Regions from separate parts of the Serratia sp. Sp408 genome, predicted to be linked through region 2. Evidence: predicted binding sites of a transcription regulator. Region 2 holds the regulator's gene; the other holds the start of a gene.

Region 1 (3,418 bases), on a different contig from region 2:
CGCCAACCGGTGTCTGGAAATATTCGGCAAACAGCGGGGCAAACACGAACAGCCCCCACATGCCGTAAACGATGCTCGGGATGGCCGCCAGCAGTTCAATCGCCACGCCCAACGGGCGCTTCAGCCAGTTCGGTGCCAGTTCGGTCAGGAACAGCGCGATGCCAAAGCTCACCGGGACCGCAATGATCAAGGCGATAAGCGAGGTAACGATGGTGCCGTATATCGGTACCAGTGCGCCAAACTGCTCCGCCGGTGCGTCCCACTCTTTGGTCCACAGGAAGGAGAAGCCAAACTTCTGGATGCTCGGCCAGGAAGCGAAGACGAGTGAAACAATGATGCCACCCAGCAGCAATAGGGTAATCAGCGCCGCCAGTTTCACTAGCGCGCTGAACAGGATGTCACCATTTTTGCTTGGAGCCTTAATGGTCGGCTTGTACTCAGCCATAGATTACTCTTCTGTTTAAAGCTGGGAGGGCCCGGCATACCGGGCCCAGATATAACGGCTAACCAAACGCTGGCCGCTTAATACAATGCTTTGCCTGAGCTGTCTTTCACGTTGGTTTTCCAGGCTGCGCGTACCTGTTCAACCACTTCGTCCGGCAGGGTGGCGTAATCCAGCGCTTTGGCTTCGTCGCCACCGGACTTGTAAGCCCAGTCGAAGAATTTCAACACTTCTGCGCCTTGTTCAGCTTTCTTCTGTTCCTTGTGAACCAGGATGAAGGTGGTGGAGGTAATCGGCCACGCGTCCTCGCCTTTCTGGTTGGTCAGGTCCTGGGCAAAGGTTTTGCTCCAGTCCACGCCTTTGGCCGCGTTGCTGAACGCATCTTCCGTCGGGCTGACCGCTTTGCCATCGGCGGACACCAGCTTGGTGTAGGCCAGGTTGTTTTGTTTGGCGTAGGCGTACTCTACGTAGCCAATAGCGCCCGGCAGGCGTTGTACGAATGCCGCGATACCGTCGTTGCCTTTACCGCCCAGACCGGTTGGCCAGTTAACCGTTGAGCCGGCGCCGATTTTCTCTTTCCACTGTGCGTTGACTTTGGCCAGGTAGCTGGTGAAGACGTATGAGGTACCGGAACCGTCAGCGCGGCGCACTACGGCAATGTTCTGATCTGGCAGTTTTACGCCCGGGTTGAGTTTGGTGATGGCCGGGTCATTCCATTTTTTGATATTGCCCAGGTAGATATCGCCCAACGTTTTACCGTCGAGGGTCAAATCACCGGATTTGATACCTGGAATATTGACCGCCAGTACCACGCCGCCAATCACGGTCGGGAACTGGAACAGGCCGTCAGCAGCCAGTTTTTCATCCGATAACGGCGCATCGGAGGCACCAAAGTCAACGGTATTGGCGATGATTTGCTTCACACCGCCAGAGGAACCAATCCCCTGATAGTTAACTTTGTTGCCGGTTTCTTTTTGATAAGAATCTGCCCACTTGGCATACACCGGCGCGGGGAATGTCGCACCTGCACCGGTCAGGTTGGCAGCAGCGAAAGTAGACACAGAGGCCAGAGAGAAAGTCGCTGCCACAATACTGGCGACGGTGGTACGCATCAGTTTCATAATCCCTCCTAATGGGATATTCAAAAATCGACTTCGAGTCGTTTTCATCAGAGTAAGTATTGCTGCAGGAGGGAAAATAGGACAGTTTGGTGACAGAAAAATGTATGAAATATGACAGTTATATGACAAGACGCGGGTTTTAAAATTAATTTAATTATAATCAATGCGTTATGAAAAACCCCGCCTGATTGGCGTGTTTTTTAATCTGCGGACTTTCTGAAAATGACTCTTTTTCTGCTTATTAATCAGCCGATTATTGATCGAATTATTCTCTTTAAAATGGCGGTTTCGACCGTAGATCGATAACGCGGCTGTGACGATCGCTCACCCCGCGACGCTAGCTCGCCGGCAATCCCACCGCCATCTCATGCGCCAGATTAACGTTTGATGACATTCTGGCCGTGGGTTACTGCGCAGCGCTTTTCGCCTGCGAACCCTCAGCGTCAAGGATACGCGTGCGGCAAACCTGCAGGATCTCATCTGCCAGCGCCGAACCTTGCGGGCAGGCACGCGACAGCACCACCGCCCCCACCAGATGGGCAAGCGTGTCGATAGCTGCGGCTCGGGTTTCACCTGCGCCATCGCCGCCCTGCGTCAGCATGGCCAACTGGCGTTCAATGCCTACGGCAAATAATTCCTTGACCGACTCGGGCTGGCGCGCCGCATCGGTGGACAGCGCCGCCATCACACAGCCGTCACCGATACCGTTGCGATGCTCGCGGGACAGGTACTGTTCGACAATCTGTGCGATATCCTTGCCTTCGGTTTTTGCCTGCGACTGGGCAAACCCGCAGGCCACTGCTTCCAACATCAGGTCGGCCTTGGAAGCAAAGTGTTTGTAAAACCCGCCATGGGTGAAACCGGCGGCCGACATCAGCTCGGCAACGCCAACGCCATCATAGCCGCGCTCGCGAAACAGCACCGAGGCCGTTTCTACGATGCGCATCCGGTTTTCCTGCGCCTGCGCTTTGCTCACTTTCATCTTTATCGGCCCTTCTCGTCGAAAATCATGGCGCCAGTATACATTGATGATGATCGTAATCAAACCGATTGACAAGTTAGATTATGATCATCATTATTAATCGCGCCAGCCAACCCTGACCCGATGATGGAAAACCGGCTGGTAAAAACCGTGATCCAACACCGAGCCCGCGGCCTAAGGTTGCATGCCGATATTGTTCAACCAAGAGAGTGAATCTATGACTACTTCTGCCGTCCTGATTACCGGCGCGTCCACCGGTATCGGTGCTGTTTACGCCGAACGCTTTGCCCACCGTGGCCACGACCTGGTGCTGGTCGCACGTGACCAGGCACGACTTGACGCGCTGGCCACACGCCTGCGGCAAGAAACCGGCGTGGCCGTGGATGTCCTGCCAGCCGATCTTACCCAATCCGACCATCTGGCACGCGTCGAATCGCGTCTGCGTGAAGACTCGCGCATCACCACCCTGATCAATAACGCCGGCATTGGCCAGTCAGGCGGCTTCGTCGAGCAGAACTCGGCGTCGATTGAACAGCTTGTCGCACTCAACATCACCGCATTGACACGGCTGGCCAACGCCATTGCGCCACGCCTGGTGCAGGCGGGTAGCGGCTCGATCGTTAATATCAGTTCTACCCTCAGCCTGATGCCCGAGTTTGGCGCGACGGTGTATGGCGCGACCAAGGCCTTCGTGCTGTACCTGTCGCAGGGTCTGCATCTGGAACTGTCACCCAAGGGCATTTATGTTCAGGCGGTATTGCCAGCCGGCACCTATACCGAAATCTGGCAGCGTGCAGGCATCGACAGCAGCACCCTGCCACCGATGATGGAAGTGGGCGAACTGGTCGATGCGGCGCTGGTCGGTTTCGATCG
Region 2 (3,418 bases):
CCGGCCGCCTGTATCTGCAGATTAACGTTGGGATAGTGTTGACTGAAATCCTGCCCCCACAGCGCCATCAGATTGGCCAGCGTATCTGAGCCGACGCTGGACAGGTTGCCCGCCAGCATGCCGCCCGGCTGCGCCGACACGCCCTGGCTAAACAGTAGCGCCAGGCAGAGCCACACTCCTCGGGACAATCGCATCACTTCGCCTCACGCGTTAATGTTTCAGCGCATTCTCTGACAAAGCCGCAGGAACAATCAACCGGTTAGGCAAGGTAAAAATGAAACGTGTGCCGAGACCCGGTTCACTGAGCACTTCCAGCCGCGCATCGTGGTGACCCAGCGCGTGTTTGACGATCGCCAGCCCCAACCCGCTGCCGCCGGTCTGGCGGGAACGCGCCTTGTCGACGCGATAGAAACGTTCGGTCAGCCGCGGGATGTGCTCGGCGGCAATCCCCGGCCCGTTATCGCTGACCTGGAACTGCGCGCCATGCGGCGTCTGTTGCCAGCTGACTTCGATATGGGTGCCGGTCGGCGTGTGATTTACCGCGTTGTACACCAGGTTGGATACCGCGCTTCGCAGTTGATCCTCGTTGCCAAACACCTTCAATCCGTCATTCACCCGGAAGGTAATCTGGTGATTACCTCCGCTCAGCGACTGGGCCTCGCGCTGCAACACCCGCAGCATCAACGGCACGTCGACCTTTTCGTTCATATCAACGATCGGCGCCGCCTCGATGCGCGAAAGCGTCAGCAACTGTTTCACCAGCCCGTCCATGCGCCGGGTCTGCTCCTGCATGGTACTCAGCGCCTTGCTGCGCAGCGAGCCGTCCATTTCCTGGTCGCTCATCATTTCCAGATAGCCTTGCAGCACGGTTAACGGCGTGCGCAATTCGTGGCTGACGTTGGCAAAGAAGTTGCGTCGGGCGCCTTCGAGCTGACGCATCTGGGTAACATCGCGGGCAACCATTAACAGCTGCCCTTCCGAATAGGGCATGACGCGAAACTCAACGTAATGTTCATTATTGAGTTGCAGCGTCAGCGGGCGCGAGAATTCCTGCTGTTGCAAATAGCTGCTGAATTCAGGATAACGCAGCAGGTTGAGAATATGCTGGCCATTGTCTTCCGGCCAGCGGAAGCCCAGCAAATGCTGAGCCAGTCCGTTGCACCAGAAGATATTCCCCTCTTCGGTGGTCATGACTACCGCGTCGGGCAACGACTCAGCACCGCTGCGAAAACGCTTGATCAGCAAGGCCAGTTCACGCCGACGCCGACGGTTGCGTTGCTGCATCTGGTAAAGGCCATAGAACAGCGGCTCCCAGCTCCAACGTCCGGGCGGCGGCGTCATGCTGCGATCCACCCATAGCCAGTGCGAAAGCTTGAGCTGGTTATAGAAGTTCCACATCAGCGCGGCCAGTACCGCCGTCAGCAGCCACCAGGACAGATACCCGAAAATCAGGCCCAGCAACAGCGCGGGCAAACAGAAAAGGGCCAGCTCCAAAGCCAGCCTCTTCCAGGAAAGGCGTTCTAGCACGTTATGTTCTCCAGCACGGCGCGTTTAATAGCGCGTTGAGAACCGGTAACCGGTGCCCCGAACGGTTTGAACCATCTTGTCATGACCACTGGTCTCCAGCGCCTTTCGCAGCCGGCGGATATGCACGTCAACGGTACGATCTTCCACATAAACGTTAGTGCCCCAGACGTGATTAAGCAACTGCTCGCGGCTATAAACACGCTCTGGATGGGTCATAAAGAAATGCAGCAGCTTGAACTCGGTGGGCCCCATATCCAGAGCCAGTTCGTTGGCCATCACCCGGTGTGAAGAAGGATCCAGGCTCAGGCCCTGCATTTCGATCACCTCTTCTACCGCCATCGGCGATATGCGACGCATGACCGCCTTGATACGCGCCACCAGCTCCTTGGGGGAAAACGGTTTGGTAATGTAGTCATCAGCCCCCACTTCCAGGCCGCGCACCCGATCTTCTTCTTCGCCGCGCGCGGTCAGCATCATTACCGGAATGTCACGGGTCAGCGCTTCGCGCTTCATATGCTTGATAAATTGAATGCCGGAGCCGCCAGGCAGCATCCAGTCGAGTAACACCAAATCAGGGAACGGCTCAGACAGGCGCGTCACGGCGCTGTCATAATCCTCGGCTTCCAACGGTTGGTAACCATTCTGTTCCAACACAAAGCACACCATCTCACGGATCGGCGCTTCATCTTCCACCACCAGTATGCGTCTTGCCATCGTCAATCCTGCCAATGTGTTAGCGATCACAATTTGATTGCGGGCGCCATTATGCGTCAGTTTTGTGACAGATTTATGAAATAAACCGCGTTGCAAAAGTCACTTTATGAATGCCATTAAGCATAGCGACAAATTCGAGCGTGCAGAAAAACCCTTTTTTGTTTCCCTGCCCTTATAATCATCGCAACATTTTTTACGCTACGGTAGAAACATGCGCCTGATACACACCTCCGACTGGCATCTTGGCCAACACTTCTTCACCAAAAGCCGCGCCGCCGAACATCAGGCATTTTTGCGCTGGCTGATTGAACAGATCGACCAACAGCAGGTAGACGCGCTGATCGTTGCCGGCGACCTGTTCGATACCGGTTCACCGCCGAGCTACGCGCGCGAGCTGTATAACCGTTTCGTGGTGGAACTGCAGCGCACCGGCTGCCAATTGGTGGTGCTGGGTGGCAATCATGATTCCGTGGCGACGCTGAACGAATCGCGTGAATTATTATCCTGCTTGAATACCACCGTGATCGCCAATGCACAGAGCGAACTCGACCGGCAGATCGTGATACTGAATCAACGTGACGGCCGCCCCGGCGCGGTGCTGTGCGCGATTCCCTTTTTACGCCCACGCGATCTGCTGCTCAGCCGGGCCGGTGAATCCGGCAGCCAGAAACAGGCGGCGTTGCAAGAAGCGATTGCCGAGCATTATCAAACGCTGTATCAGGCCGCCTGTACGCGCCGTGATGCGCTCGGTGGCGCATTGCCGATCGTCGCCACCGGCCACCTGACTACCGTTGGCGTGACCAGCTCCGATTCGGTGCGCGATATTTATATCGGCACGCTCGACGCCTTTCCGGCGCAGGCCTTCCCACCTGCGGATTATATCGCACTTGGCCATATTCACCGCGCGCAAATGGTGGCGAAGAGCGAACACATCCGCTACAGCGGTTCGCCTATCCCGCTCAGTTTCGACGAGTTGGGTAACGCCAAAAGCGTGTTTATGGTGGATTTTGCCGACGGCGCGTTGCGTAAAATTACGCCGCTGGAAATCCCCTGCGTTCAGCCGATGCAGTTGATCAAGGGAGATTTACCGCAAATAGAGCGCCAGTTGCAGCAGTTCGCCGATTATCATGGCGAGTTGCCGGTATGGCTGGATATCGAGGTAGCAACACAGGATTAC

Evidence for each region. The regulator PhoB, encoded in region 2, activates phosphate uptake and scavenging genes when phosphate is short. The targets are predictions, from matches to a motif close to CTGTCATAAAACTGNCNNAT.
Region 1: the regulator PhoB is predicted to act here: its motif matches at 1,673-1,692, upstream of pstS (phosphate ABC transporter substrate-binding protein PstS).

What each region holds. Positions count from the first base shown of each region.
Region 1 covers NZ_JBXUFT010000003.1:311,195-314,612, forward strand. The annotation lists gene pstC (phosphate ABC transporter permease PstC) at 1-445, opposite strand, end outside; gene pstS (phosphate ABC transporter substrate-binding protein PstS) at 523-1,563, opposite strand; gene AC2AXP_RS13855 (TetR/AcrR family transcriptional regulator) at 1,970-2,545, opposite strand; gene AC2AXP_RS13860 (SDR family NAD(P)-dependent oxidoreductase) at 2,763-3,418, shown strand, end outside.
Region 2 covers NZ_JBXUFT010000001.1:149,007-152,424, reverse strand. The annotation lists gene AC2AXP_RS00780 (PstS family phosphate ABC transporter substrate-binding protein) at 1-194, opposite strand, end outside; gene phoR (phosphate regulon sensor histidine kinase PhoR) at 211-1,527, opposite strand; gene phoB (phosphate response regulator transcription factor PhoB) at 1,552-2,241, opposite strand; gene sbcD (exonuclease subunit SbcD) at 2,453-3,418, shown strand, end outside.